DNA from 3 places in the Streptomyces sp. NPDC097129 genome. Region 3 is predicted to be linked to each of the others. Evidence: riboswitches for the same ligand, from Rfam matches in the RefSeq annotation. Region 3 holds a riboswitch; each other region holds the start of a gene.
What was found. A riboswitch is a leader RNA that binds a small molecule or an ion and turns the genes downstream of it on or off. The one in region 3 is predicted to bind cobalamin.
Positions count from the first base shown of each region.

Region 1: it holds a riboswitch for cobalamin, as region 3 does, so the genes downstream of both, AC0B9F_RS15150 (ribonucleoside-diphosphate reductase subunit alpha) here and nicT (Nickel transporter NicT) in region 3, are expected to answer to the same signal.
Region 2: it holds a riboswitch for cobalamin, as region 3 does, so the genes downstream of both, AC0B9F_RS35310 (cobalamin biosynthesis protein) here and nicT (Nickel transporter NicT) in region 3, are expected to answer to the same signal.

Region 1 is NZ_JBVOQE010000004.1:291,028-301,285, forward strand. Features, by position in the region: gene AC0B9F_RS15145 (ribonucleotide-diphosphate reductase subunit beta) at 1-882, opposite strand, end outside; gene AC0B9F_RS15150 (ribonucleoside-diphosphate reductase subunit alpha) at 882-3,245, opposite strand; cobalamin riboswitch at 3,370-3,494, opposite strand; partial or broken gene AC0B9F_RS15155 (GNAT family N-acetyltransferase) at 3,547-3,765, opposite strand; gene mctP (monocarboxylate uptake permease MctP) at 3,959-5,587, opposite strand; gene AC0B9F_RS15165 (DUF3311 domain-containing protein) at 5,584-5,850, opposite strand; gene AC0B9F_RS15170 (GntR family transcriptional regulator) at 6,001-6,759, opposite strand; gene nagB (glucosamine-6-phosphate deaminase) at 6,996-7,781, opposite strand; gene AC0B9F_RS15180 (SDR family oxidoreductase) at 7,970-8,725, opposite strand; gene AC0B9F_RS15185 (TetR/AcrR family transcriptional regulator) at 8,857-9,519, shown strand; gene AC0B9F_RS15190 (sensor histidine kinase) at 9,943-10,258, shown strand, end outside.
Region 2 is NZ_JBVOQE010000019.1:52,483-62,740, forward strand. Features, by position in the region: gene AC0B9F_RS35290 (alpha/beta hydrolase) at 1-66, opposite strand, end outside; gene AC0B9F_RS35295 (class II aldolase/adducin family protein) at 204-983, opposite strand; gene AC0B9F_RS35300 (inorganic phosphate transporter) at 1,211-2,461, shown strand; gene AC0B9F_RS35305 (hypothetical protein) at 2,496-2,717, shown strand; cobalamin riboswitch at 2,915-3,080, shown strand; gene AC0B9F_RS35310 (cobalamin biosynthesis protein) at 3,187-4,128, shown strand; gene AC0B9F_RS35315 (cobyric acid synthase) at 4,125-5,633, shown strand; gene cobN (cobaltochelatase subunit CobN) at 5,630-9,283, shown strand; gene AC0B9F_RS35325 (putative cobaltochelatase) at 9,280-10,258, shown strand, end outside.
Region 3 is NZ_JBVOQE010000011.1:94,848-105,105, forward strand. Features, by position in the region: gene dnaK (molecular chaperone DnaK) at 1-1,245, opposite strand, end outside; gene AC0B9F_RS28500 (DUF4142 domain-containing protein) at 1,450-2,160, shown strand; gene AC0B9F_RS28505 (glycoside hydrolase family 13 protein) at 2,176-3,867, opposite strand; gene AC0B9F_RS28510 (ArsR/SmtB family transcription factor) at 3,905-4,264, opposite strand; cobalamin riboswitch at 4,343-4,547, shown strand; gene nicT (Nickel transporter NicT) at 4,576-5,676, shown strand; gene AC0B9F_RS28520 (nucleoside hydrolase) at 5,673-6,638, opposite strand; gene thrS (threonine--tRNA ligase) at 6,684-7,886, opposite strand; gene AC0B9F_RS28530 (hypothetical protein) at 8,156-8,941, shown strand; gene AC0B9F_RS28535 (hypothetical protein) at 9,321-9,530, shown strand; gene AC0B9F_RS28540 (extracellular solute-binding protein) at 9,593-10,258, opposite strand, start outside.

The DNA of each region.
Region 1 (10,258 bases), on a different contig from region 3:
CACCGGGGCGAAGCCGAGGCGGGTGAGACGCTGGTCGGCGACGCACTCCAGGTACTGCCGCATCGAGTCGGTGTTCATGCCCGGCAGGCCGTCCCCGCACAGGTCGCGCGCGAACTGCAGCTCGGCCTCCACGGCTTCCCTCAGCATGTCGGTGACCTGCTGCCCGAGCTCCTCGTCGAAGAGGTCCGGCTCCTCCTTGCGGACGGTGTCGACCACGTCGAAGGCGAACGACATGTGCATCGTCTCGTCGCGGAACACCCAGTTGGTGCCGGTGGCCAGACCGTGCAGCAGGCCCCGGCTGCGGAACCAGTAGACGTAGGCGAAGGCGCCGTAGAAGAACAGGCCCTCGATGCACGCGGCGAAGCAGATGAGGTTGAGCAGGAAGCGGCGCCGGTCCGCCCTGGACTCCAGGCGCTCCAGCTTCTCGACCTCGTTGATCCACTTGAAGCAGAAGCCGGCCTTCTCCCGGATGGACGGGATGTTCTCCACCGCGTCGAAGGCGGCCGCGCGGTCGTCCGGGTCGGGCAGATAGGTGTCCAGCAGCGTCAGATAGAACTGGACGTGCACGGCCTCCTCGAAGAGCTGCCGCGACAGGTACAGACGCGCCTCGGGGGAGTTGATGTGCTTGTACAGCGTCAGCACCAGGTTGTTCGCGACGATCGAGTCACCCGTCGCGAAGAACGCCACCAGCCGGCCGATGAGGTGCTGCTCCTTCGGCGTCAGCTTCGCGAGGTCGGCGACGTCCGAGTGGAGGTCGACCTCCTCCACGGTCCAGGTGTTCTTGATCGCGTCCCGGTAGCGCTCGTAGAAGTCGGGGTAGCGCATGGGGCGCAGGGTCAGTTCGAAGCCCGGGTCGAGGAGGTTGGTGTTACGGGTACTCATTACTGGCAGGCCTCGCAGGACTCGGGGTTTTCCAGGGAGCAGGCGACGGCGTCTTCGGGGGCCGCCTGCTGGACGGGGACGGGGACGGTGGCCTGCGCCTGGGCGGCGCGGGCGATGCGCGTCGCGGGGCGCGAACGCAGGTAGTACGTCGTCTTCAGCCCGGACTTCCAGGCGTAGGCGTACATCGAGGAGAGCTTGCCGATCGTCGGCGTCTCCAGGAAGAGGTTGAGGGACTGGGCCTGGTCGAGGAACGGGGTCCGTGCCGCCGCCATGTCGATCAGACCGCGCTGCGGGATCTCCCACGCCGTGCGGTACAGCCGCCGGACGTCCTCGGGGATCCAGGCGAAGTCCTGCACCGAGCCGCTCGACTCGCGCAGCGCCTCACGGGTGCGGGCGTCCCACACCCCCAGCTTCTTCAGCTCGGCGACCAGGTAGGTGTTCACCTGGAGGAACTCGCCGGACAGCGTCTCGCGCTTGAACAGGTTCGACACCTGCGGCTCGACGCACTCGTACACGCCCGCGATGGAGGCGATGGTGGCGGTCGGCGCGATGGCCAGCAGCAGGCTGTTGCGCATGCCGGTCCCGGCGATCCGGGCCCGCAGCGCCGCCCAGCGCTCCGGCCAGGTCAGCTGCACGTCGTAGTGGTCGGGGTGCAGCACACCCCGCGCGGTGCGGGTCTTCTCCCAGGCCGGCAGCGGACCGTTGCGCTCGGCGAGGTCGGCGGACGCCTCGTACGCGGCGAGCATGATGCGCTCGGCGATCCGCGTGGAGAGCGCCTTGGCCTCGGGGGAGTCGAACGGCAGCCGCAGCTTGAAGAAGACGTCCTGCAGGCCCATCGCGCCCAGGCCCACCGGACGCCACTTGGCGTTGGAACGGCCCGCCTGCTCGGTCGGGTAGAAGTTGATGTCGACGACGCGGTCGAGGAAGGTGACGGCGGTGCGGACGGTGGCGTCCAGCCGCTCCCAGTCGATGTCGTCGCCGTCCACGAAGGCGCCGAGGTTGACCGAGCCGAGGTTGCATACCGCCGTCTCGCTGTCGTCCGTCACCTCCAGGATCTCCGTGCACAGGTTGGAGGAGTGCACGACGTGACCGGGCAGCGCGGTCTGGTTGGCGGTGCGGTTGGCGGCGTCCTTGAAGGTCATCCAGCCGTTGCCGGTCTGCGCGAGGGTGCGCATCATGCGGCCGTACAGCTCACGGGCCGGCAGCGTCTTCTTCGCCAGGCCCGCGTCCTCCGCCTTGCGGTACGCGGCGTCGAACTCCTCGCCCCACAGGTCCACCAGCTCCGGCACGTCCGACGGCGAGAACAGCGACCACTGCGCGTCGGCGCCCACCCGGCGCATGAACTCGTCCGGGATCCAGTGCGCGAGGTTCAGGTTGTGCGTACGGCGGGCGTCCTCACCGGTGTTGTCCCGCAGCTCCAGGAACTCCTCGATGTCGGAGTGCCAGGTCTCCAGGTACACCGCGGCCGCGCCCTTGCGCCGGCCGCCCTGGTTCACCGCGGCGACCGAGGCGTCCAGCGTCTTCAGGAACGGCACGATGCCGTTGGAGTGCCCGTTCGTACCGCGGATCAGCGAACCGCGGCCGCGGATACGGGAGTACGACAGGCCGATGCCGCCGGCGTGCTTGGAGAGCCGGGCGACCTGGTGGTAGCGGTCGTAGAGGGAGTCCAGCTCGTCCAGCGGGGAGTCGAGGAGGTAGCAGGACGACATCTGGGGATGCCGGGTGCCGGAGTTGAACAGGGTGGGGGAGGAGGGCAGGTAGTCGAGGCGGCTCATCAGCCCGTAGAGCGCCGCGACCTCGTCGACGGAGCGGCGGGTGTCGTCCTCGGCGAGTCCGGCGGCCACGCGCAGCAGGAAGTGCTGGGGCGTCTCGATCACCTTGCGGGTGATCGGGTGCCGCAGCAGGTAACGGCTGTGGAGCGTGCGCAGGCCGAAGTAGCCGAACCGGTCGTCGGCGGTGGTGTCGACGAGGGCGTCGAGGCGGTCCGCGTGCAGCGTCACGAACGCGGCGGTGCGGTCGGCGACGAGACCCTCGCGGTGGCCGACGGCGACCGACCCGGTGAACGACGTGACGCCCTGCGAGGCGGCCTCCGCGCGGATGGCGAGCGTGAGCAGGCGGGCGGCGAGCTTCGAGTAGGCGGGGTCCTCGGAGATGAGTCCGGCGGCGGCCTCCGTGGCCAGCTCCCGCAGCTCCGCCTCGTCGGCGTGCGCCGACCGGCCGCGCAGCGCGGCGGCGGCGACCCGGCCGGGGTCGGTGTCGGGGAGGTCGGCGGTCAGCTCGGTCAGGGTGCGCAGCAGCGCGGCACCGGGACCGTCCTGCTCCGGCTCGGTGGCTGAGGCCGGATCGGCTGGCGCGATGGTCACGTGGGGCTCTCCCTCGCTCGGCACTTGGGCCTCGGCGAGGGCAGGGGGCAGCACACGAGCGCACGCGGCGTCGCGTCCACCGGCCCATTCCGCGAGGCCCGGACGTCGGAGCACGCCGGCCGGGTGGCCGGGTGCGCTGTGGGCAGGTCCTCGGACTGAACCGGCGTGCGCGAAGCACGCAAGTACACCGTTGCGGGACAGTTCCGGATTCGCACCGGATTCCCCTGCGGCGACAGCGAGCATGAGCATACATCTAGTGCCGGGCTGTCGTCTCACCCCCAGATGTTGTGTCCCGTCGGCTTCACAGCGTCAGCTCGTAGGTGAGCAGGGTGATGTCGTCGAGCTCCGGGAGGGGATTCCAGTCCCGTTCGGGCGTACGGACGAAGCCCAGGCGTGCGTAGATGCGGTGCGCGGTGCGCATGGTCCGCTGGGTCGACAGGACGATCCGCCCGCAGCCGCCGACGGCCCGGGCCCGCTCGACGCAGGCCCGCACGAGCGCCTCGCCGACACCGTGCGCCTGCGGCCGGTGCCGGTGAGGGCGTCGTCCTCCTACGGCGGGCGCGGGTCACCCCCGGCCGGTCGTCCGCGAAGGGAGTCCCTACGACAGCGGGCCGCCGTGGCATCTGCCTCCGGCGGCCCGCTGCGGGTTGCCCCGTGGTTGCTCGCGCAGTTCCCCGCGCCCCTTCGGGGCGCGCTTCAGTGACCGGCGTGCGTCAGTGGCCCGCGCCCGCCGTGGCCGGGGGGAGTTCGGTCTGGACGCCCGGGTCGCCGGCGTCCGCCGTGTAGTCCTCCGGGCTGGTCTCGTCGACGCCCTCGGGGGCCTTCACGGCCTTCAGAACGAGCGTGAGGACCACGGTCACCGCGACGTTCAGCACGAACGCCGTCAGGCCGATGTAGCCGATCTCGCCGATGCCGGGGATCTCCTTCGCGGAGCCGCCGAAGTGCTTCTGCGTCGGCGAGGCCACCCCGTACGCGGCCAGCGTGCCGTAGGCCATGCCGACCGCCCAGCCCGCCAGCAGCGCCCAGCGGTGGAACCAGCGCGTGAACAGACCGCCGACCAGGGAGGGGAAGGTCTGCAGGATCCAGATGCCGCCCAGCAGCTGGAAGTTGATGGCGACCGTCTTGTCCATGGTGAGGACGAAGACCAGCGCGCCCACCTTCACCAGCAGGGACACGATCTTGGAGACCTGGGCCTCCTGCTTCGGCGTGGCGTCCTGCTTGATGAAGTCCTTGTAGATGTTGCGCGTGAACAGGTTCGCCGCCGCGATCGACATGATCGCCGCCGGGACCAGCGCGCCGATGCCGATCGCCGCGAACGCGATGCCCGCGAACCAGTCCGGGAACATGTCCTCGAACAGCTGCGGAATGGCCAGCTGGCCGTTCTGCACCTTGACGCCGGCCGCGATCGCCATGAACCCGAGCAGCGCGAGCAGGCCCAGCATCAGGGAGTACAGCGGCAGGATCGTGGTGTTGCGCCGGATCACCTCACGGCTTCTGGACGACAGCGTCGCGGTGATCGAGTGCGGGTACATGAACAGCGCCAGCGCGGAGCCGAGCGCCAGCGTCGCGTACGTCCACTGGCCGGCCTCCCCCGGGGCGAGGGCACCGCGCGGCTTGCCGGTGGCCGGGTTGACCTGGCTGAACGCGTGGCCCGCCTTGGCGAAGATGTCGTCGAACCCGCCCAGCTTGATGGGGATGTAGATGATCGCCACCGCGATGACGATGTAGATCAGCGCGTCCTTCACGAACGCGATCAGCGCGGGCGCCCGCAGACCGGAGGAGTAGGTGTACGCCGCCAGCACGCCGAACGCGATCAGCAGCGGCAGGTCCTTGACGAACCAGTTCGTGTTCTCGCCACCGCCGACGCCCATCACGTCCAGCACGGCCTGGATGCCGACGAGCTGGAGCGCGATGTACGGCATCGTCGCGAGGATGCCGGTCAGCGCCACCGCCAGCGACAGCCCCTTGGAGCCGAAGCGGCCGCGCACGAAGTCCGAGGTCGTCACGTACCCGTGCTTGTGCGACACCGACCACAGCCGGGGCAGGAACGTGAAGATCAGCGGGTAGACGAGGATCGTGTACGGCACCGCGAAGAAGCCGGACGCCCCCGCCGCGTAGATCGCCGCCGGCACGGCGACGAACGTGTACGCCGTGTACAGGTCGCCGCCGAGCAGGAACCAGGTGATCCAGGTGCCGAACGACCGTCCGCCCAGGCCCCATTCGTCGAGGCTGTGCTCGTTCTCGGCCTTGCGCCAGCGCGCGGCCAGGAAGCCCAGCACGGTGACGAGCAGGAAGAAGAAGATGAAGACGCCGAGCGCGACGCCGTTCACGCCGTCCTTCACTTGTCCGCACCGCCCTTCTGGGAGACACGGGCGCGCTGGTCACGGCGCCACAGCTGGTAGGCGAGCACCGTCAGCGCCGTGGAGATGATCACCCACAGCATCTGGTACCAGTAGAAGAACGGGATCCCGATGAACGCCGGATCCACCTTGGCGTAACTCCCGACCCACAGCATCGCCACGAAGGGCGCGACAAGGCAGAGGGCGATGACGACGCGCACGGGCGTCACCGTCGCCGGTCTGGACACATCTGGCGCATTCGACATCGCGCGGTTCCGTCCCCTCACTGATCACCTGTGCAATGCGCAGGAAATCTAGGTCAGGTGCAGCAGGAACGGAACCCCTCGTCCGCATAACGGGCGTTGACGGCCTGGACCGTTATCCGACCGCGACCCGGCGGGGTGTGACGGGCCGTCCTACGGGCGCTTCAGACGGGCCACGAACTTGTAGCGGTCCCCCCGGTACACCGACCGCACCCACTCCACCGGCTCGCCCTGCCGGTCGAAGGAGTGCCGGGAGAGCATCAGCATCGGCAGGCCGACGTCGGTGCCGAGCAGGCCGGCCTCGCGCGGGGTGGCCAGCGAGGTCTCGATGGTCTCCTCGGCCTCGGCGAGGTGGATGTCGTAGACCTCGGCGAGCGCGGTGTACAGGGACGTGTACTTCACCAGGGAGCGGCGCAGCGCCGGGAAGCGCTTGGCCGAGAGGTGGGTGGTCTCTATGGCCATCGGCTCGCCGTTGGCCATGCGCAGCCGCTCGATGCGCAGGACCCGGCCGCCGGCGGTGATGTCGAGCAGGTCGGCGAGCCGGTCGTCGGCGGTGATGTAGCCGACGTCGAGCAGCTGCGAGGTGGGCTCCAGGCCCTGGGCGCGCATGTCCTCGGTGTACGACGTCAGCTGCAGCGCCTGCGACACCTTCGGCTTGGCGACGAACGTGCCCTTGCCCTGGATGCGCTCCAGCCGGCCCTCGACCACCAGCTCCTGCAGCGCCTGGCGGACGGTCGTGCGCGAGGTGTCGAACTCCGCCGCGAGCGTCCGCTCCGGCGGGACCGGGGTGCCGGGCGGCATGGTCTCGGTCATGTCGAGCAGGTGCTTCTTCAGGCGGTAGTACTTGGGCACGCGCGCGGTACGGACGGTGGCGCCACTGTCGTTCTCCGCACTGCTGACGTCGGTGCTCATGCTCTGCCTTCCCGGCTCCGGGTGCCGAAGCGGCCGACACGCCATCGGCCGCGGGCTCACATCGTGGCACGGCTTGGTGCGCGGTGACCTCGGTGGGCGGCCCCGCACGCTCCGTGATCTCCTCTGTATACCGTCGGGGCCCCTGCTGGTCTAGTCCAGCGAGGCGGCTCATGCACCTGGCCCCGAGCCGGCCCCGGCCCCCGAGCCGGCCCGCGCCCGGCCCGCGTCCGGTCCGGTCAGATGCCCTGCCACTCCGGCTTGTTCGCGTACGTGTGCCGGAAGTAGTCCGCCAGCTTCAGCTTGGACGCGGCGGCGTCGTCCACGACCACCGTCGCGTGCGGGTGCAGCTGCAACGCGGAGGCCGGGCAGACGGCCGCGACCGGGCCCTCGACGGTCGCGGCCACCGCGTCCGCCTTGCCCTCGCCCGTGGCCAGCAGGACCAGGTGACGGGCCTCCAGGATGGTGCCGATGCCCTGCGTGATGACGTGGTGCGGCACCTGGTCGATGTCGCCGTCGAAGAAGCGCGCGTTGTCCACCCGGGTCTGCTCGGTCAGCGTCTTGATCCGCGTACGGGAGGCCAGCGAGGAGCACGGCTCGTTGAACCCGATGTGCCCGTCGGTGCCGATCCCGAGGAGCTGGAGGTCCACCCCGCCGGCCCCGGCCAGCGCCCTGTCGTACGCCTCGCACGCCGCCTGCACGTCCTCGGCGGTGCCGTCCGGACCCAGGAACCGCTCCATGCCGATGCCGAGCGGCTCCAGCACCTCGCGTCGCAGCACCGAGCGGTAGGACTCGGGGTGTTCGGCGGGCAGCCCCACGTACTCGTCGAGCTGGGCGACCCGGGCCCGGGCGGTGTCCGCGGCGCCGGAGCGCACCTTCGTCTCCAGCGCCCGGTAGATGGGCAGCGGGGTCGAGCCCGTGGCGACGCCGAGCAGGGCGTCGGGCTTGCGCCGCAGCAGCTGCGCCAGGGCCTCGGCGATGAGCTCGCCGCCCGCCTCGGCGTCCGGGACGATGACAACTTCCACGCTGGCCTGCCGTTTCGAAGAGGGGACTCGGGGAGGGACCGGGGGGCCGGGACCGGGGGAGGCACTGGGTGACCCGCCGGGGGCCCGGTGCCCGGAATCGGGCAATGTGGTTTAGACCAATCTAACAGAGCCTGGTGCCCCTTTCCCAGGGTCTGCGCACCACTGCCCGCCCGCCACCGCCCCGGCCTCTAGTGCAGGCCCAGCAGCGTCCCCCCGGTGGCGTCAAGGTGCTGGCCGGTGACCCAGCGGGAGTCGGGCGAGGCCAGGAACGCCACGACGCCGGCCACGTCGGACACGGTGCCGACGCGCCCGAAGACGGAGACGGCCTCGGCGTGCCCGCGCAGCCCCGGATCGGAGAGCACCGCACTCGTCAGGTCCGTCTCGACGAACCCCGGCCCGACAGCGTTGACGGTGATGCCGCGCGGCGCCAGCTCCACCGCGAGGGATCTGGTCAGCGCCGTGACCGCGCCCTTGGCCATGTGGGTCGCGGCGATGCCCGGAATGCCGAGGTGGGTCGCCGCCGTGACGTTGATGATCCTGCCCTGATCGCGCAGCCGGTCCAGCCCGTGCTTGATGGTGAAGAAGGGCGCTTTGGCGTTGATCGCGTACGCGCGCTCGAACAACTCCTCGTCCGTCTCGCTCACGGTCGCGAAGAACGCCGCGCCCGCGTTGTTGACCAGGATGTCCACACCCTGCGCCGCATGCCGGTCGAAGGCCTCCCACAGCGCCTCGGCGTCACCGGGCATGCCCAGCTCGGCGCCGATCGCGAACGCGCTGCCGCCGGCCGCCTCGATCGCGGCCACCGTCTCCTTCGCCGCCGCCTCGTTGCTCCCGTAATGCACCCCGACCCGCGCGCCGTCCCGCGCCAGCCGCTCGGCGATGCCCCGGCCGATCCCCCGGCTCGCCCCCGTGACCAGAGCCGTCCTGCCCTCAAGCACGCCCATCTCCACGCCCCCTCGCTTCTGTCCAGCGGTCGTCATTTGCTCAGCCGCCGGTATTTGTCTAGCGGTCGCTACAAAAAGACCGTACAACGGCCCGCCGACATTTCGCTAGTGCCCGCTATAAAATCCCTCTCATGGGTGACCGACCGGGTGAGCAGCGAGCAGGCAGGGCGACCGCCGACGGCAGCGCCACAGCGGGGCGCGCCCCCCGTCCCCGCGGCCGTCCCCGCGCCTTCGACCGCGCGACCGCGCTGGAGAAGGCGGTCATGGCCTTCTGGGAGCGCGGCTACGAGGCGACCTCCGTCTCCGACCTGACCCGCGTCATGGGCATCGGCGCCCCGAGCCTGTACGCCGCGTTCGGTGACAAGCGCTCCCTCTTCGAGGAGGTGGTCCGGCAGTACGGCGCGACGTACGGCTCCTTCGGGGAGCGCGCTCTGGCGGAGGAGCCCACCGCCCGATCGGCCGTGCGGCGGATACTGCGCGAGGCCGCCGTCAGCTACACCGCCCCCGGGCACCCGCACGGCTGCCTGTTCGTCCACGCGGCGACCAACTGCACGAGCCCCGAGGTGGAGGAGTTCCTGCGCGGGGTGCGCAACGCCCACATCGCCGCCTTCGAGCGTCGTATCCGCGAGGGGGTCGCGGCGGGGGAGCTGCCGGCGGACACCGACGCGGCCGTGCTCGCCCGGCACACCTCTGCGGTCGTCCAGGGCATGTCACAGCAGGCACGGGACGGGGCGAGCCGGGAGGAACTGGAAGCGGTCGCGGAATTTGCCATGACCGTGTGGCCCCGTTGCTGACCAGGGCGGGCTAGGCTGCGGTGCATCAACTTCACACGGGCTGCGTGAGCGATTCGTCCCGCCGCATGGACAGGCCTAGTGGTCTAGTCCACAATGCCTCAGGGGCGCGCGAACAATGCCTCAGGGGCGCGCGACCACGATCGAGCGCAGCGAACACAGCCTCCGTCTTCCCCGCACAGGAAGACGGATCGAGGAACCGGAGCTCTCTGCCCTGACTGCCCCGGCTCCTCACCTTCGGCCGAACGGGACCGCACACCCCGTGGCCGATATTGCTCCGGGCTGCGGTGCCGGGAGGGCTGAGGGTCCCTCCCAGGCGCCGCGGCCCGCGGGTGTCTTCGGGGCCGCCCGTCCCACGGCCACAGCTCGGCGCCGTGTATTTCAGGGCCGTACAAACCGCCAGGTACGCTCGCACCCGTGCCCTCCATGAACGAACTGGTCCGCCAGCACACCGCCCTCGGCGACTCCGACCTCGAGTGGCTGCATCTGCTGGTCTCGGAGTGGCAGCTGCTCTCCGACCTCTCCTTCGCCGACCTGGTCCTGTGGGTCCCCACCCGCGACGGCACGCGGTATGTCTCGGTCGCCCAGATGCGGCCCAACACCGGCCCCACCTCCTACCAGGACGACATGGTCGGCCACCTCGTCCCGCGCGGCCGCCGCCCCATGCTGGACGTGGCGCTCGACGAGGGCCGGATCGTGCGCGAGGGCGACCCGGAGTGGCGCGAGGAGGTCCCCGTCCGGG
Region 2 (10,258 bases), on a different contig from region 3:
CACGGCCGCGGCCCCGGCACCCATCACGGCGGTGACGGCAGCGGCCGTCGCTTTGACAGTGCGCACGACATTCAGTTTCCCGGCGGTGTCCGTCCCAAGCCACCGGAAGCACATCCGGGGAACCGAGGGGGGCGACATCCGGGGAACCGAGCCGGGCGTCACGCGGGGGAAGGCCCCCGGCGGCCGGCCTCACGCGGCCGCCGTCACTCCCGCTGCCCGTAGCCCCGCAGCCGCTCCCCCACCTCCGTCAGCTGCTCCTCGCTCAGCAGGCTGGGGGCGAGGCCCGGGACGGAGGCCGCCGTGAGCCACAGGCGGCACATCCACTCCAGCTGGGCGGTGCGGTCGTAGGCCTGGTCGAGGGTGGCGCCGTAGGTGATCGTGCCGTGGTTCCGCAGGAGGCAGCCCGTGCGGCCGGCCAGGGCCCGCAGCATGTTCTCGGCCAGTTCCCTCGTGCCGTATGCCGCGTAGGGGGCGACCCGGACGGGGCCGCCGAGGGCCGCTGCCATGTAGTGGACGAGGGGGAGTTCCGGCACGAGCGTGGAGACCGCCGTGGCGTGGACGGCGTGCGTGTGCACCACGGCCCGGGCGTCCGTGGTGCGGTAGACGGCGAGGTGCATCGGCAGCTCGCTCGTCGGCACCAGCGTGCCGCGCACCTGGCGGCCGTCGAGGCCGACCGCCGTCAGGTCCCGCGGCCGCAGCCGGTCGTAGGGCACGCCCGACGGAGTGACCAGCACCAGGTCGCCGACGCGCACCGAGACGTTCCCGGAGGTGCCGACGACCAGCCCGTCGGCGACGGTCCGGCGCGCCGCGGCGACCAGATCCGCCCAGGCCCGGGCCTCCCGCTCGCCCGCGTCCCCCTCGCCCGCCTCCCGCTCGCCCGCCTCCCGATCGGCCGCCTCCCGATCGGGAGCCTGACGCTCACCGGCCGCCTCCCCCTCGCCGCCCGTCCGTCCGTCCTGCCGCTCCCGCCACTGCTCCGTCATGCCGCGATCCTGCCAGCCCGGGGTGACCGAAATCTCTTCCCCGGGCCCGCGAGCGGCCGCGACGGCCCGCGCCGGGCACGCGGGCCGTGTGCCGCCCGGGCCGGGGCGGTGGAACGGAGCAGCGGCCCCCTCTTTCCGACATCGGGACGCCCGGCTCAGTTCACCTTCCGTTCACCCGGGTTACCTACGTTCGACCCGCCAATGACTTCGAACGAATGCCTGGGTAAATGGAAAGCTTCTCGCTGATCCTCGCGATTGTGGTGGTCACTGCTCTCGCGTTCGATTTCACGAACGGTTTCCACGACACCGCCAACGCGATGGCCACCACCATCTCGACCGGCGCGCTGCGGCCCAAGATCGCCGTGGCCATGTCCGCCGCCCTCAACCTCGTGGGCGCCTTCCTCTCCGTGGAGGTCGCCAACACGATCTCCAAGGGTCTCGTCGACGAGAGCGGCATCCGTCCCGAGGTCATCTTCGCCGCCCTGGTCGGCGCGATCCTCTGGAACCTGCTGACCTGGCTCGTGGGCCTGCCCTCCAGCTCCTCGCACGCCCTCATGGGCGGTCTGATCGGCGCCACCGTCGCCTCGGCCGGCTTCGGCGCCGTCCACGGCGACGTGCTCGTCACCAAGGTGCTGCTGCCCGCGGTCGCCGCCCCCGTCGTGGCCGGCGTCGCGGCGATGGTCGCGACCCGCCTGTCGTACACGCTCGGCAAGAAGGCCGACGGCAAGGCCGCCGCGAAGGGCTACCGGGCCGGCCAGATCGCCTCCGCGGGCCTGGTCTCGCTCGCCCACGGCACCAACGACGCGCAGAAGACGATGGGCATCATCACCCTGGCCCTGGTCGCCGGCGGCGCCATCGCGCCCGACTCCGACCCGCCCACCTGGGTGATCCTCTCCGCCGGCCTGGCCATCGCGCTCGGCACCTACATCGGCGGCTGGCGCATCATCCGCACCATGGGCAAGGGCCTGACGGACATGCAGCCGCAGCAGGGCTTCGCCGCCCAGACCAGCGCGGCCACCGCCATCCTCGCCTCCTCCCACCTCGGCTTCTCGCTGTCCACCACGCACGTCGTCTCCGGCTCCGTGATGGGCGCGGGCGTGGGCCGCAAGGGCGGTGTGGTGCGCTGGTCGACCGCGACCCGGATGCTCGTCGCCTGGGTGCTGACCCTGCCGGCCGCCGCGCTGGTCGGCGCGCTCGCCGAGTACGTCACCGGCTTCGGCGCCTGGGGCACCGCGCTGGTCGCCGTCTTCCTGGTGGCCTCCAGCTTCGGCATCTGGAAGCTCTCCCGCCGCGAGGTGGTCGACCACACGAACGTCAACGCCGTGGAGGAGGAGCCGGCCGGCGTGGTCACCACCGCGATCGCCGCCGTGACCCCGCCCCCGGCGGCCGGCCCGGCCGGCACGGACGACCTGATGACCACCATCCCCTCCCCCGAGCAGCCGGCCACCGCGAACCCGGCCCCGGCCCCGGCCGCCTGACCGCCGCCACCGGGTACGAAGGAAGAGAAGCAGCATGAAGATCGACTGGGCGGCCCTCGGTTCCGTCTTCGGTGTCAGCCTCGGGGTCACCGTGGGCCTGGTGACCCTGTTCACCCTCGGCATCATGGGCCTGTCCCGCCGCGAGCGGGTCCAGGCCCAGGGCGGCTCGGCCGCCCTCACGCTCACCGGCGCGTACGCCTGCTTCGCGGCGTGCGCGGCGGCGGTGGCGTACGGCATCAGCCTGATCGTCGCCTGACCGGCCACACCACAAGGACGCGGGGTGCCACACCGGCACCCCGCGTTTTGCCGTGCGACCGGGCACGTCGCCGCCGTGCGACCGGGCACGTCGCCGCCGTGTCACCGGGCAGGTCGCCGCCGTGTGACCGGGCACGTCGCCGCCGTGTGACCGGGCAGGTCACCCCTGTGTGGGCCTGCCCACACTCCTCCGCCCCAGGTCAAGGGCAAGTTGACGGTCCCCGAACAGCCGTGGTGGACTGCCGGAGCCAAGTTTGCGGCGTGCAGGAGAGGAAGCCGGTGGAAGTCCGGCGCGGTCCCGCCACTGTCACCGGGGTGAGCAACCCCGGGAGCCAGGAACTCTCACCGCCGATCTCCTTCGAACCAGGGCGCGGACACCCTGAGTGAGGACAAGACGCCATGCGCGGCTGCCGGTTGAGGACCACGCCCATCAGCGACGCCCAGCCCGACCCCACGGCCGGCTGAGCCCGATGCGAGCCGAACGCGTCTTCGCGTACGGCGCCGCCGCCGGCCTCCTCGGCGACCTCCTCCTCGGTGATCCGCGCCGCGGGCACCCGGTCGCCGTGTTCGGACGGGCCGCGGGCGCCGTCGAGCGCGCCCTGTGGCGCGACCACCGCGGCTGGGGCGCCCTGCACACCGCCGTCTGCGCCGGTGGCGCCGCCGCCCTCGGGGCCGTCGCCGCCCGCTCCGTGCGCCGCTCCCCCGCCGCCTCGATCGCGCTGACCGCCGCCGCCACCTGGTCCGTGGTCGGCGGTACCTCCCTCGCGCGTGAGGCCCGCGCGATCGGGCGCGCGCTGGAAGCCGGGGACGTGGAGGCGGCGCGGGCCCGGCTGCCCCATCTGTGCGGCCGGGACCCGCAGGCGCTGGACGCCGACGGGATCGCCCGGGCCGTGGTCGAGTCGGTCGCCGAGAACACCTCCGACGCCGTCGTGGGCGCGCTGGTGTGGGGCGCCGTCGGCTCGGTGCCGGGGCTGCTCGGGTTCCGGGCCGTCAACACCCTGGACGCGATGGTCGGTCACAAGTCGCCGCGGCTGCGGCGCTTCGGCTGGGCCGCCGCCCGCCTCGACGACGTGGCCGGCTGGCCGGGCGCCCGGCTGACCGCCGTCCTCGCCGCGCTCACCGGCCCGGACCGGCGCGGCGCCGTACGGGCCTGGCGGGCGGACGCGGCGAAGCACCCGAGCCCCAACGCGGGCCCCGTGGAGGCCTCCTTCGCGGGCGCGCTCGGCGTGCGGCTGGGCGGCACCCTCTCCTACGGCGGGCGCGTCGAGCACCGGCCGGTGCTGAACGCGCAGGGACGCGCCGTCGGGACCCAGGACATCGCCCGGGCGGTACGGCTGTCCCGGCGCGTGAGCTGGCTTGCGCTCGGCGTGTGCGCGGGCGCACGCCTCATCGGGAAGGGGCGTGAACGATGAACGGTGGTCTCCTCGTCGCCGGCACCACCTCCGACGCGGGCAAGAGCGTCGTGACCGCCGGGATCTGCCGGTGGCTGGTGCGGCAGGGCGTGAAGGTGGCGCCCTTCAAGGCGCAGAACATGTCCCTCAACTCCTTCGTCACCCGCGAGGGCGCCGAGATCGGGCGGGCGCAGGCCATGCAGGCCCAGGCGTGCCGGACCGAGCCGACCGCGCTGATGAACCCGGTGCTGCTCAAGCCCGGTGGCGAGCAGAGCAGCCAGGTGGTGCTGCTGGGCAAGCCGGTGGGCGAGCTGAGCGCGCGCGGCTACCACGGCGGGCGGCAGCAGAAGCTGCTCGGCACGGTCCTGGAGTGCCTGGCCGAGTTGCGGGGCACGTATGACGCGGTGATCTGCGAGGGGGCGGGCTCACCGGCGGAGATCAATCTGCGCCGGACCGACATCGTGAACATGGGCATCGCGCGGGGTGCGCGGCTGCCCGTGCTCGTCGTCGGCGACATCGACCGCGGGGGCGTCTTCGCGTCCTTCTTCGGCACGCTCGCCCTGCTCTCGCCGGAGGACCAGGAGCTGGTCGCCGGGTTCCTGGTGAACAAGTTCCGCGGTGACGTCTCGCTGCTGGAGCCTGGCCTGGACATGCTGCACGGCCTCACCGGACGCCACACCTACGGCGTGCTGCCGTTCCGGCACGGGCTCGGCATCGACGAGGAGGACGGCCTGCGGGTGTCCCTGCGCGGCACCGTCCGCGAGTCGGCCGTCTCCCCGCCCGTCGGCGAGGACGTGCTGCGGGTCGCCGTCTGCGCGATCCCGCTGATGTCCAACTTCACCGACGTGGACGCGCTGGCCGCCGAACCGGGCGTCGTGGTGCGGTTCGTGGACCGGCCGGAGGAGCTGGCCGACGCGGATCTCGTGGTGGTGCCGGGCACGCGCGGGACCGTACGCGCTCTTCAGTGGCTGCGGGAGCGCGGACTTGCCGGCGCCCTGAAGCGCAGGGCCGCCGAAGGCCGCCCCGTCCTCGGCATCTGCGGCGGTTTCCAGGTCCTCGGCGAGCACATCGAGGACGACGTCGAGTCGCGCGCCGGCGCGGTCGACGGGCTCGGCGTCCTGCCCGTGCGCGTGCGGTTCGCCCGCGAGAAGACCCTGACCCGGCCGGCCGGGGAGGCCCTCGGCGAGCGGGTCGACGGGTACGAGATCCACCACGGGGTGGCTACGGTCGAGGGCGGCGACCCCTTCCTCGACGGCTGCCGCGTCGGCCAGACCTGGGGCACCCACTGGCACGGCTCGCTGGAGTCGGACGGCTTCCGCCGCGCCTTCCTGCGGGAGGTGGCCGCCGCCGCGGGCCGCCGGTTCGTGCCCGCGCCGGACACCTCCTTCGCCGCGCTGCGCGAGGAGCAGCTCGACCGGCTCGGCGACCTGATCGAACAGCACGCGGACACGGACGCGCTGTGGCGGCTCATCGAGTCCGGCGCGCCACAAGGACTGCCTTTCATTCCACCGGGAGCGCCCGCATGAGCACAGTGTTGTTGTTGTCGACCGCCGACACGGATCTCCTGGCGGCCCGGGCCTCCGGCGCGGACTACCGGATCGGCAACCCCACCCGCGTCGACGTCGCCGCCGAACTGCCGGGCCTGCTCGACGGCGCGGACCTCGCCGTCGTCCGCCTGCTCGGCGGCAAGCGGGCCTGGGAGGACGGCCTCGCCGCGCTGAAGGCGTCCGGCGTGCCGACCGTACTGCTGGGCGGCGAGGCCGTCCCGGACGCCGAGCTGATGGCCGAGTCGAGCGTGCCGGCCGGCGTGGTCGCTCAGGCGCTGCGCTACCTGGTCGAGGGCGGCCCGGCGAACCTGCTGGAGTTGTCGCGGTTCCTGTCGGACACCGTGCTGCTGACCGGTGAGGGCTTCGAGGAGCCGCACAAGATGCCGGAGTTCGGCGTCCACGGCTCGTACGCGCTGGAGGACGGGCGTCCGACCGTCGGGGTGCTCTTCTACCGCGCCCACGAACTGAGCGGCAACACCGCCTTCGTGGACACCCTGTGCGAGGCGATCGAGGCGCAGGGCGCCAACGCGCTGCCCGTGTACTGCGGTTCGCTGCGCGGCGCGGACGCCGGGCTGTACGAACTCCTGACGCGGGCCGACGCCCTGGTCGCCACCGTGCTCGCGGCCGGCGGCACGCACGCCTCGCAGGCGTCGGCGGGCGGCGACGAGGAGGCCTGGGACATCGGCGCGCTCGCCGACCTCGACGTCCCCGTGCTGCAGGGGCTCTGCCTGACCTCGTCGAAGAGCGCCTGGGAGGAGTCCGACGCGGCCCTGTCCCCCATGGACGCGGCGATGCAGGTGGCGATCCCGGAGTTCGACGGCCGGCTGATCACCGTGCCGTTCTCCTTCAAGGAGCAGGGCCCGGACGACGTCCCGGTGTACGTCGCCGACCTCGGGCGAGCGGCGCGGGTCGCCGGGATCGCTGTGCGGCACGCCCGGCTGAAGCACAAGCCGAACGCCGAGAAGAAGATCGCGCTGGTCTTCACCGCCTACCCGACCAAGCACTCCCGCGTCGGCAACGCGGTCGGTCTGGACACGCCCGCGTCGGCGGTGCGGGTGCTGGACGCGCTCCGCGACGCCGGATACGCGCTGACCGAGTACCCCTGCGGCGGCGACGAGCTGATCCACCGGCTCATCGCGGCCGGCGGTCACGACGTCGAATGGCTCACCGAGGAACAGCTGGCCGCCGCGCCCGCACGGGTGCCGCTGGCCGACTACCGGGCGTGGTTCGAGAAGCTGGACCCCGACCTCAGGGACGCCATGCTTCAGGCGTGGGGCGAGCCGCCGGGCAGCCTGTACGTCGACGGCGACGACATCGTGCTGGCCTCCCTGCAGTTCGGGAACGTCGTCGTGATGATCCAGCCGCCGCGCGGCTTCGGCGAGAACCCGATCGCGATCTACCACGATCCGGACATGCCGCCGTCCCACCACTACATGGCGGCCTACCGCTGGCTGGAGAACGGCTTCGGCGCGGACGCGATCGTGCACATGGGCAAGCACGGCACGATGGAGTGGCTGCCGGGCAAGGGACTCGGCCTGTCGGGCGGGTGCGCCCCGGACGCCGTCCTCGGCGACCTGCCGCTGATCTACCCGTTCATCGTCAACGACCCCGGCGAGGGCACCCAGGCCAAGCGGCGCGGTCACGCCACGGTGGTCGACCACCTCGTACCGCCGATGGCGCGCGCCGACACCTACGGCGACCTGGCGAAGCTGGAGCAGCTGCTCGACGAGTACGCGCTGGTGTCCGACCTGGACCCGGCGAAGGCGCCGGCCGTCCGCGCGCAGATCTGGACGCTGGTGAAGGCGGCCGAGCTGCACCACGACCTGCATGTGGACGAGCAGCCGGACGACGAGACGTTCGACGAGTTCGTCATGCACATCGACGGCTATCTGTGCGAGATCAAGGACGTGCAGATCCGCGACGGCCTGCACATCCTGGGCGGCGGGCCGGTCGCCGAACCGCGCGTCAACCTGGTGCTGGCCGTGCTGCGCGCGTCGCAGGTGTGGGGCGGGCAGGCGAACGCGCTGCCGGGTCTGCGGGCCGCGTTGGCCTCGTATTTCGGGCTGGTCGAGAAGGAGCTGCTGGCCGAGCCGGGCGCCGCGGTGAAGGCGCCGGTGGAGCTGACGGACCTGGTGGACGGCCCGGCGCGGACGGCCGCCGACGCGATCGACCTGCTGGAGCAGCTGTGCCGGCGGATCGCGGAGGGCATGGAGGCGCGGGCGTGGGACCGGGCGGCCGTGCCGGAGGTCCTGCGCGACGCGCTCGACGCCGAACTCCCCGATGCGACCGCCGTGCTGGAGTTCGCCTGTGACGAGGTCGTGCCGCGGCTCGCCCGTACGACCGACGAGATCGGGCACATCCTGAAGGCGCTGAACGGCGGGTACGTCCCGGCCGGGCCGTCCGGTTCGCCCACCCGCGGTCTGGTCAACGTGCTGCCGACCGGCCGGAACTTCTACTCGGTCGACCCCAAGGCGATCCCGTCGCGGCTGAGCTGGGAGGTCGGGCAGTCGCTCGCCGACTCCCTGGTGCAGCGCTACCTCCAGGACACGGGCGCGTACCCGCAGTCCGTCGGCCTCACGGTGTGGGGCACCTCGGCGATGCGCACGCAGGGAGACGACATCGCCGAGATCCTGGCGCTGCTGGGCTGCCGCCCCGTCTGGGACGACGCCTCGCGCCGCGTGACCGGCTTCGAGGTGGTGCCCCCGGAGGAGCTGGGCCGGCCGCGCATCGACGTCACGGTCCGTATCTCCGGCTTCTTCCGGGACGCGTTCCCGCACGTCGTGGGGCTGATCGACGACGCGGTCCGCACGGTGGCCGAGCTGGACGAGCCCGCCGAGCGCAACTACGTCCGGGCGCACGCCGACGAGGACACCGCGGAGCACGGCGACCGGCGCCGGGCCACGGCCCGTATCTTCGGCTCCAAGCCGGGCGCGTACGGCGCCGGTCTGCTGCCGCTGATCGACGCCCGCAACTGGCGCTCGGACGCCGACCTCGCCGAGGTGTACGCGGTGTGGGGCGGCTACGCCTACGGGCGCGGGCTCGACGGGCGGGCGGCGCGCGGCGACATGGAGACCGCGTTCAAGCGGATCGCCGTCGCCGCGAAGAACGTCGACACGCGTGAGCACGACCTGGTCGACGCGGACGACTACTTCCAGTACCACGGCGGCATGGTCGCCATGGTCCGCCATCTGACCGGCGCCAACCCCGAGGCGTACGTGGGCGATTCGGCGACCCCGGACCAGGTCAGGACGCGCACGCTGGGCGAGGAGACGCACCGGGTGTTCCGTGCCCGCGTGGTCAACCCGCGCTGGATGGCGGCCATGCGCCGGCACGGCTACAAGGGCGCCTTCGAGATGGCGGCGACCGTGGACTACCTGTTCGGGTACGACGCCACGGCCGGGGTCGTCGACGACTGGATGTACGAGAAGCTCAGCGCCGAGTACGTCTTCGACCCGGAGAACCGGGACTTCATGAAGAAGTCCAACCCGTGGGCGCTGCGGGGCATCACCGAACGACTGCTGGAGGCCGCCGACCGCGGCCTGTGGGCGGAGCCGGACGCGGACACGCTGGAGCGGCTGCGCGCCACCTATCTGGAGCTTGAAGGCGACCTGGAGGGCGACGAGAAGTGACCACCACCTTTCCCTTCACGGCCGTCGTCGGCCAGGACGATCTGCGGCTCGCGCTGCTGCTGAACGCCGTCTCGCCGGCGGTCGGCGGGGTGCTCGTGCGCGGCGAGAAGGGCACCGCGAAGTCGACGGCCGTACGCGCCCTGTCCGCGCTGCTGCCCGAGGTGGAGGTCGTCGCCGGGTGCCGGTTCTCCTGCGACCCGGCGGCCCCGGATCCGTCGTGCCCCGACGGTCCGCACGAGCCGGGCACGGGCGTCGCACGGCCCGCCCGCATGGTCGAACTGCCCGTCGGCGCCTCTGAGGACCGCCTCGTCGGCGCGCTCGACATCGAGCGGGCGCTCGCCGAGGGTGTGAAGGCGTTCGAGCCGGGCCTGCTGGCCGACGCGCACCGCGGCATCCTGTACGTCGACGAGGTCAACCTGCTCCACGACCACCTGGTCGACCTGCTGCTGGACGCGGCGGCGATGGGCGCCTCCTATGTGGAGCGCGAGGGCGTCTCCGTGCGCCACGCCTCGAAGTTCCTGCTGGTCGGCACGATGAACCCGGAGGAGGGCGAGCTGCGGCCGCAGCTGCTCGACCGGTTCGGGCTGACCGTGGAGGTCGCCGCCTCCCGGGAGCCCGACCAGCGGGTGGAGGTCGTCAAGCGGCGCCTGGCGTACGACGACGATCCGGCCGCCTTCGCCGCGCGGTGGGCCGAGGAGGAGACCGCCGTCCGGCAGCGGATCGCGGCGGCGCGGGCGCTGCTGCCGCAGGTGCGGCTGGGCGACGGGGCGCTGCGGCAGATCGCGGCGACCTGCGCGGCGTTCGAGGTGGACGGCATGCGCGCCGACATCGTGATGGCCCGTACGGCGACCGCGCTGGCGGCGTGGGCCGGGCGGACGGACGTGCTCGCGGAGGACGTGCGGCAGGCGGCGCTGCTGGCGCTGCCGCACCGGCGCCGCCGCAACCCCTTCGACGCGCCGGGGCTGGACGAGGACA
Region 3 (10,258 bases):
CTGGATCGTCACCGACGGCTGGTTGTCCTCCGCGGTCGTGAAGATCTCCGCCCGCCGCGTGGGGATCGTCGTGTTGCGCTCGATGAGCCGGGTCATGATGCCGCCCTTGGTCTCGATGCCGAGCGACAACGGGGTGACGTCGAGCAGCAGGACGTCCTTGACCTCCCCCTTGAGCACCCCGGCCTGCAGCGACGCCCCCACCGCCACGACCTCGTCGGGGTTGACGCCCTTGTGCGGGTCCTTGCCCGTCAGCTCCTTCACCAGCTCCGTCACGGCCGGCATCCGCGTGGACCCGCCGACCAGCACCACATGGTCGATGCCCTCGACGGAGATCCCCGCGTCCCGCACCGCGTTCTGGAACGGCCCCTTGCAGCGCTGCAGCAGATCCGCCGTCAGCTGCTCGAACTGCGCCCGCGTCAGCTTCTCCTCCAGGTGCAGCGGCCCCTGCGCGGAGGCGGTGACGTAGGGCAGGTTGACCGTCGTCTCCGTCGACGAGGACAGCTCGATCTTCGCCTTCTCCGCGGCCTCCCGCAGCCGCTGCACGGCCATCTTGTCCTTCGACAGGTCGACGCCGTAGTGGTTCTTGAAGCCGGTGACGAGGTGGTCGACGACCCGCTGGTCCCAGTCGTCGCCCCCGAGACGCGTGTCGCCGTTGGTCGCCTTGACCTCGATGACACCGTCCCCCATCTCCAGCAGCGACACGTCGAACGTGCCGCCGCCGAGGTCGAAGACGAGCACCGTCTGGTCGTTGCCCTTGTCCAGCCCGTACGCCAGCGCCGCCGCCGTCGGCTCGTTGACGATCCGCAGGACGTTCAGCCCGGCGATCTCCCCGGCCTCCTTCGTGGCCTGCCGCTGGGCGTCGTCGAAGTACGCCGGCACGGTGATCACGGCGTCGGTGACGTCCTCCCCCAGGTACGCCTCCGCGTCCCGCTTGAGTTTCTGCAGCACCCGCGCGGAGACCTCCTGCGCGGTGTACCGCTTGCCGTCGATGCCGCCGCTCTCCGGGAAGCGCCAGGTGTGGTCGCCCACATGCCGTTTCACGGACCGGACCGTGCGCTCCACGTTCGTCACGGCCTGCCGTTTCGCGACCTCCCCGACGAGCACCTCGCCGTTCTTGGCGAAGGCGACGACGGACGGGGTGGTGCGGGCGCCCTCCGTGTTGGTGATGACGGTGGGCTCGCCGCCCTCCAGGACCGCGACCACCGAGTTCGTCGTGCCGAGATCGATTCCGACCGAACGCGCCATCGGGCTCTCCCTTCTCGGGTGCCGTATGCCGGGGCTGCGGTCGTACCTCTCTTCCTGCATAAATCTCCGGCCGACCGCCGTCAAGGAAGATTTTCGGCGCCCCGCCGAACACAACCGCGCTTCCCCGCGTACTCCTGTGCGTCCGACCGGACGACGACAGGAGGCATGGTGCGACTCTCGCGGACCGCGACGGGAACCCTCTTCGTGGGCGGAGCCCTCGGCCTGACCCTCGTTGCGCTCGCCTATCCCGCCATGCTCGGCATGAACACGGTGGCCGGCGACACCTCACGGGTGATCGCCAACACCCAGTGGGGACCGCTCACCGAGGCGGACCGCGACTTCGTGGTGAAGGTGCGCGCGGCCGGCCTGTGGGAGTACCCCGTGGGCCAGATGGCCCTGAAGAAGAGCACCGACAAAGCGGTCCTCACCGCCGGGCGGCACCTGATCGACGGGCACGCGGCCCTGGACACCACCTGCCGCAGGGTCGCGCCGATGCTGAACATCACGCTGCCCAACCTGCCCAGCCCCCAGCAGCAGGGCTTCGTCGCCACCCTCAACGCGGACAGCGGCAGGCAGTTCGACTCCGACTTCGCCAACATCCTGCGCATCACGCACGGCTCGATCTTCAACACGATCGCGAAGATCCGCTCCACGACGAAGAACACCCTGGTGCGCGCGCTGGCCGACCAGGCCAACGACACCGTGCTCGACCACATGACGGTCATGGAGAAGACCGGCCTGGTCAACTTCGACCAGGCCCTCTTCCAGCAGACCTCCCCGCCGAAGCTGCCCTCCAGCGACGTCACCCCGCCGCCCCCGCCCGCCGGCCAGCCCCAGGTGGTCCTCACCCCGCCGCCGAACGCGACGTCCGTCCCGGTCCCCCTGCCCGGCGACCCGTCCCCGACGGTCCGCTAGACCTGTCGTTCGGCCCTAACCCAGCCAGACCGTGGTGTCCGGACCGATCCGGCCGTCCTCCAGCGGCGTGCTGGCGAGCAGGACCTCGCCGTGCGGCAGCGGCACCGCACGCTCCGACAAGTTGGCGACGCACCGCCAGCCCTCCGACCGGGCGAAGGCGAGCACCCCGGCCGGGACGTCCTCGGCCCACCGCAGCTCCTCGTCCTGCGCCAGCTTGCGGCGCAGCTTCAGCGCGGCCCGGTACAGCTCCAGCGTCGAGCCGTCCACGCCGTCCTGCGCCTGCACGGCGTACGACGCGAAGGACGGCGGCTGCGGCAGCCAGGCGCCACCCGCCCCGAAGCCGTACGACGGACCGCTCACCGTCCACGGCAGCGGCACCCGGCAGCCGTCGCGGCCCTTGCGGGCATGGCCCGTCTGCTCCCAGATCGGGTCCTGGAGCACCTCGGCCGGCAGCTCGGCGACCTCGGGCAGCCCCAGCTCCTCGCCCTGGTAGAGGTACGCCGAGCCGGGCAGCGCCAGCATCAGCAGCGTCGCCGCGCGGGCCCGGCGCAGACCGGCCGCCGGGTCGATCCGGGGCGCGCGGCCGCCGGACAGCAGCCAGGCGTTGTCGTCGGCGCCCGGCGGCAGCATCAGCCGGGACGCGTGCCGCACGACGTCGTGGTTGGACAGCACCCAGGTCGCCGAAGCGCCGACGGCGCGCGCGCCCGCCAGCGAGGTGGTGATGACCTCGCGCAGCGCGTCCGCGTCCCACGGGGCCTGGAGGTACTCGAAGTTGAACGCCTGCCCCAGCTCGTCCGGCCGGGCGTACAGCGCGCGGCGCTCTCCCGGCACCCACGCCTCGGCGATGGCCGCGCGGGGCGGGGAGTAGGCGTCGAGCAGGCGGCGCCAGTCCCGGTAGATCTCGTGCACCTCGTCGCGGTCGTAGAAGGGATGACTGCCCGCGGGCAGCACCGCCAGGGCCGCCTCGTCGCTCAGTTCGGGCGCGCCGAGGTCGCGCAGCGGCTCGCTGAGGTCCTTGGCCAGGGCGTGCGCGACGTCCACGCGGAAGCCGTCGACGCCGCGGTCGGCCCAGAAGCGCAGGGTGGTGCGCAGGTCGGCTCGGACCTCGTCGTCGGCCCAGTTCAGGTCGGGCTGCTCGCGGGCGAACAGGTGCAGGTACCACTGCCCGTCCGGCACCCGCTCCCAGGCGCTGCCGCCGAACACCGACTGCCAGTCGGAGGGCGGCAGTTCGCCGTGGACGCCGCGGCCGTCGCGGAAGACGTACCGCTCGCGGGCGCGCGAGCCGGGCCCGGCGCGCAGGGCCTCCTGGAACCAGGCGTGCCGGTGCGAGGTGTGGTTGGGGACGATGTCGACGACGACCTTCAGGCCGAGCCGGTGCGCCTCGGCGACGAGCGCGCCGAAGTCGTCCAGGGTGCCCAGGCGCGGGTCGACGGCGCGGTGGTCGGCGACGTCGTAGCCGCCGTCGGCGAGCTCGGAGGGGTAGAACGGGCTCAGCCACAGCGCGTCGGCGCCGAGCGCGGCGAGGTGGGTCAGACGGCCGGTGATCCCGCGCAGGTCGCCGAGCCCGTCGCCGTCGGCGTCGGCGAAGCTGCGGGGGTAGACCTGGTAGACGACGGCCTGCCGCCACCAGTCGGGGTCGCGGGAGGAGAGATCGGGCACGCGGTCTCCTTTCGCCGGTGCGGGCACGACAGTGAGATGACTGTCCACTTCCCCCGGAAAGGGAACGTGCCCGTGCGCGCGCGGGTCAGGGCCCGTCGGCGGTGCACTGCGCGAGCAGGGTCTGTACGTCCGCGTCGACCACCCGGTAGCGGACCACCCGGCCCTGCTTCTCGCCCGCCACCGTGCCGGCCGCCCGCAGCAGCCGCAGGGCCTGCGACACGGCCGGGTCGTTCATGCCGGTCGCGATCGCCAGGTCGGACACCGCGAGCGGGCCGGTGCGGTGCAGGGCGAGCAGAAGGGCGAGCCGGTTGGGGTCGGCGAGCAGGGAGAAGCGGTCGGCCCAGGCACGCACGTGGGCGGCGTCGCCGATGGCGGCGATGGCGTCACAGACGCGGTGGCCGTCGATGGTGCGGCGATCGGCGCGGTCGGGGGGCACGAGGTGCATGCGTGCATTGTGACCCGCGCCGTTGTGATCTTCGATACCTGCTCACCTGTGCAGCTATGCAGAAGACCCTCGGCCCCCCTACCGTGGGCGGGCCGTGGTGTTCGGGAAGCCGGTGGGAAACCGGCGCGGCCCTCGCCACTGTGATGCGGGGAGTTCTCGTCCCGTCCGGCTCACGCCGGGCCACTGGTCCTACGACCGGGAAGGCAGGGACGGCGGACGCACCACCCCTCCCCCAAGGGAGGTACCCCCAAGCCAGGAGACCGGCCACGGCAGCTCACGAAGTGATCCACGAGGTGCTGGAGCGTGACCGGATGACCTTGCCCGACCCTGCCCCGACGACCGCGAAGACCGGCTTCAAGTGGCGGCGGGAGGACACCGTCAAGACCGCCGGGCTGATGGCCGTCATCGCCGCCCTGCACGTCGTCGCCTTCGGAATCCTCTTCCTCCTCGTCGTACCCGGCCACTACGAGGTCGGTACGAAGGCCTTCGGCATCGGCCTCGGCGTCACCGCCTACACCCTGGGCGTACGGCACGCCTTCGACGCCGACCACATCGCCGCCATCGACAACACCACCCGCAAGCTGATGGCCGACGGCAAACGCCCGGTGTCCGTGGGCTTCTGGTTCGCGCTCGGCCACTCCAGCGTGGTCGTCCTGCTCGCCCTGCTGATCGCGGGCGGCACCTCCCTCGCCGGGAAGGTGATGAACGAGGGCTCGGCCACCCACCAGGTGCTCGGCTTCCTCGGCACGACGATCTCCGGCACGTTCCTGTACCTCATCGCCGCGCTCAACCTGGTCGCCCTCGTGGGCATCCTGAAGGTGTTCCGGGAGATGCGCGCGGGGACGTACGACGAACAGGAACTCGAGGCGCACCTGGACGCGCGGGGGTTCATGAACCGCATCCTGGGCCGCCTCACCAAGTCGGTCTCCCGCCCCGGCCAGATGTACCCGCTCGGCTTCCTCTTCGGCCTCGGCTTCGACACGGCCACCGAGGTCACGCTGATGGTGATGGCGGGCTCCGGCGCGGCCGCCGGGCTGCCCTGGTACGCGGTGCTGTGCCTGCCCCTGCTGTTCGCCGCCGGGATGAGCCTGTTCGACACCCTCGACGGCACGTTCATGAACTTCGCCTACCAGTGGGCGTTCTCCAACCCGGTCCGCAAGGTGTTCTACAACCTCGCCATCACCGGCCTGTCCATCGCCGTCGCCTTCGTGATCGGCACCATCGAGCTGGTCGGCGTGCTGCACGACAAGTTCGGCCTGCACGACGGCGTCACCGGCTGGATCGCCGGGATCGACCTCGACAGCGTCGGCTACCTCATCGTCGGTCTGTTCGTCCTGGTGTGGGCGGCGGCGCTCACGTACTGGAGGCTGGCCAAAGTGGAGGAACGCTGGTCGCCCACCGCGGCGGACTAGCGTGCGACGGTCTCCAGGTACAGCTTGACGTAGCGGTCGACGTCGACCTCCAACGCCACGTCCACCAAGGGATGTTCGCGGGCGCCCTCGTGGATCTCGGACTCGCCGGGCCGCGGACGCCGGTCGACGACCGTCTGACCGCGGCCCGGGCCCGGGGCCAGCGACACCTCCACCGGCAGCAGCCGCGTCGTGATCCCGGCCGGGTCGGCGACCGCGCACACCGCGCCCGCGTCCCCGAGACCGCCCGCCTCCTCGCCCTCGGGCTCGCCGCCCTGCGTGGTCGGCCGGTGGGCCAGCAGCTCACCGGCCAGCCGGGTCCCGGGGTCACTGCTCGCCCGCATCCGGTGCACATCGCCGCCCGGCACCACGACCCGCATGAACACGTCCAGGCCGTACATGGTGATCGGCACCCCCGCGGTCAGCAGGATCGCCGCGGCCTCCGGGTCGTGCCAGACGTTGAACTCCGCGACCGGCGTGGCGTTGCCGGTGGCGACCGCGCCGCCCATGAAGACGATCCGCTCGATGTTGCGGGTGACCTCCGGATGGGTGCGCAGCAGCAGCGCGATGTTCGTCAGCGGCGCCGTCGGGATCAGGGTCACCGGCCGCTCACTGGCGAGGATCTCCCGGCGCAGCAGCGTCACCGCGTCGACGTCGGCGGGCCGGCGGCCGGGCGCGGGCAGCCCCAGGTCGCCCATGCCGTCGTGGCCGTGCACATGCCGGGCCGACCGCACCGGCTCGATCAACGGCCGCTCGGCGCCCCGCCCCACCGGGATCTGCGGCGCCCCCGCCTGCTCCAGCACGGTCAGCGTGTTGCGCACGACCCCGTCCACGTCCGTGTTCCCGGCGACACACGTCACCGCGCGCAGGTCCAGACCGGGATGGCGTACGGCGAACAGCAGGGCGAGGGCGTCGTCGACACCGGTATCGCAGTCGATGATCACGGGAATGGGATGACTGGCCACCAGGAGCTCCTTCCGTCGTCCCCCGACGATAAGCGCCCCGGCCGCTCAGCCCCACAGATCCTTAGCGCGCGCCGCGACCACCCCGGCCACCCGCCGCACCAGCTCCGCAACGGGCACCTGCCCCGCCCGCCGCCCGTCCCGCAGCCGCAGCGACACCTCCCCGGCCGCGTCCTCCCGGGCACCGATCACCGCCTGGTACGGCACCAGCCGCGCCTGCCGGATCCGCGCCCCCAGAGTCCCCTGCGCCTCGACCTCGGCCCGCACCCCGGCAGCCCGCGCCCGCTCCACCACCTCCCAGGCCCGCTCCTCCTGCTCCGCCGACACCGGCAGCACGACCAGCTGCACGGGCGCCAGCCAGGCGGGAAAGGCGCCGCCGTGCTGTTCGAGCAGGTGCGCGACCACCCGCTCGACACTGCCGATGACACTGCGGTGCACCATCACCGGCCGGTGCCGGCCCCCATCCGCGCCGACGTACGACAGGCCGAACCGCTCCGGCTGATGGAGGTCGATCTGCACGGTCGACAGGGTCGACTCCCGCCCCGCCGCGTCGGCCACCTGCACATCGATCTTCGGCCCGTAGAACGCGGCCTCCCCGGCGGCCTCCTCGTACACGACGCCCTCCAGCGCCTCCCGCAGCATGCCGGTCGCCCGCCGCCACAACTCCGGGTCGGCGACGTACTTGCCGCCCTCCCCCGGCAGCGACAGCCGGTACCGGGCGGCCCGGATGCCGAGGTCGGCGTGGGCGCGGGCGATCAGCTCCAGGGCGGCGCGGGCCTCGCCGACGGCCTGACCGAGGGTGCAGAAGACGTGCGCGTCGTTCAGCTGAATGGCCCGCACCCGGGTGAGACCCCCCAGCACCCCGGACAGCTCCGACCGGTACATGCCGCCCAACTCCGCCACCCGGTACGGAAGTTCCCGATAGCTCCGGGACCGCGACCGGAAGATGAGCGCATGATGCGGACACAGACTGGGCCGCAGCACGACCTCCTCCGCCCCCAGCCGCATCGGCGGGAACATGTCGTCCCGGTACAGCTCCCAGTGCCCGGAGATCTCGTACAGCTCCCGTTTGCCGAGCACGGGCGAGTACACGTGCCGGTAGCCGGCGGCGCGCTCCATGTCCCGGACGTAACTCTCCAGGGCGTGCCGCACGACGGCCCCGTCGGGCAGCCAGTACGGCAGACCCGCCCCGATCAGCGGGTCGGTGCCGAACAGCTCCAGTTCGCGGCCGAGACGGCGGTGATCACGCATGACAGGCTCCTCCTGTGAGGGGACGAGCACGCCGAAAGCCCCGGGGCACCCGCCCCGGGGCTTTCGCGACATTCGGTCAGCTGTCAGCGCGCCGGGACACTCTCCGGCGTCGTCGTGGACAGGACCCGTACGCGCTGCATACGACGACCGTACCGACGCGCACCCGCCCCCGCGAGCGCATTTGTCGCCCGGACGGTCCTGTGCGCTGGTCGCCCGGCGATCACGGTGCTGACCTGGACCCACGCACCCCGCCCCGCCCAGGAGCCCCGATGCCCCGACCCCCGGCCCCCACCGCCCTCGTCCTGACGCTCGCCGCCGGCACCCTCCTGACCGCCACCGCCTGCTCGGGCCGCTACCTCGACATGGAGGAGGCTCCCACCGGCACCCCCACCACCACGTCCCACCCCGCCCGCACGGCACCCGCCTCCCCCACCGCCACACCCGCGCTCACCGCCGCGCAGGCCCAGTCGGTCCTGGTCACCGACACCGACCTCGGCCCGGAGTGGACCCCCACGCGAGGCGCCGCGACCTGGCGGGACAGCATGCTCAAGACAACGGGCGCACCGGGCGACTGCGCCCGCTTCCTCGACGCCCTGTACTCCGACACGCTCCTCGGCTCCCCGCCCCGCGCGGTCGTCGGCCTCGACAACACCGACACCGGCGCCCAACTGCGCTACCAGGTCTCGGCCCAGCCCCCCGCCGCCGTGGACCGGACCCTGGCCTGGCTCGCGAAGGTGCCGCAGACGTGCGCACACTTCACCGCGACGACAGGGCGGGGCGTGGCCCAGGACGTCCAGATCTCCGCGACCGCGCTGCCCCCGGTCGGCGACGCGAGGCAGGGCCTGCACGTCACGGTGACGGCCCCACCGGCCGACGGCGCGGAGGAACCGACGGTCCTCACCCTCGACGTGGCGGCGGTCCGCCAGGGCCCGGACGCCTTCACCCTCACCAACGGCGGCCTCTCCGACACCCCCTCGGAAGCGACCCAGGTAGCGGTCCAACTAGGCGCGCTACGCCTCGCAGACATCCGCAAACAGGGCCGAGCCCAGGTCTAGCCGGGCCACGGACCGACGACTGCGGCCAAGCCGGATGACGACCGGCACCCGCGCGCGGCGGGAAGGGGCCGGGGTGGGGGGTGTCCGCCCGCAGCGTCCGGCACCGGCGGAGGGCGCCGTCGTCGGAAACGGGCGGCCGGACCGAGGACGGACACCCCCCACCCCGGCCCCGACCCACAACGCACCGCAGGCGCGACACCAGCCACCCACCGGACAGCAACGGGCCGCCGCAGGCATCAAAGGGGCGCGGGGCTGTGTCGATATGCGGCTCCGCCGCGTGAGCGCGACCAGCCACAACGAACCCGCAGACAAACGACGACCCAGCGCCGCAGGCACCCGCACTTGCCCCCTCCTTCCGCCACCCCCTACCTTGAACGGCGTGCAAGCCCGCCCCTCCGCACGCCACGACCACCCCGCCCCGCTCCCCCACACCCGCCCGCGCCCGCCCGGCAGGACCCCCGTCGCCCGGGGCGTCGCCGCGGCCGTCGTCGCCGTCGCCGCCCTGATCACGGCGGCCAACGCCTGCCCGGCGAAGGCGGCACCCCACCCCACCACCGCGGTCCAGCCCCGGTGGCCGGGCCACCCATAGGAACCCGGCGCACAAACCCCGCACGGAAAACCCCGGCGAAGAAACCCCCGCGCCCGCCGGACTCAATGAGGCAGCTCCCTCCTCAACGCCCGGTCCAACGCCTCCGCCAGCTCCTGATCGCTCGGCGCCTGCGCGCCGACACCCCGGGGCCCCACGTCGTACAGCGGACCCAGCGTGGTGATCAGCGTCCGGGACACCGCCCCGTACAGGGGAGTGCGCGGCCGCTGCACGGCCTCCCGCAGGGCCGGCAGCAGGATCTGCCGGTGGTAGCTGAGGCCGCCGAGCCGGTCCGGTGGCGTGCGGCCGGGGCTCTCGCCGGTCGGGGAGACCGACGGCGTCTCCGCGTACACGGGCGCGTGCGTGCACCGGGCGGCGTCCTCGTACGCGGACGTCCGCGTCGCCGCGAACCCGGCCCGCAGCAGGCAGCGCTCGCTGTCGGGCCCGGTGAGGAAGCGGATCAGGTCGTACGCGCGGGCCGCCCGCTCGCCCGTCGTCGTCGACGTGACGGCGAGGTCCTGCCCGCCCAGCACCGCCTTGCCCGGCAGCCGCGTCACCCCCAGGTTGTCCTTGAAGGTGCCGTACAGCGTCGGATACACGTACGGCCAGTGCCGCAGGAACGTCGTGCGCCCCCGCGCGAAGTCGTCGAGCGAGCGCGCCTCGTCGGACTCGTAGGCGTCCCGCAGCGTGTACGCGGTCCCGGTGCGCCGGCGCAGTTCGCCGATGCCGGC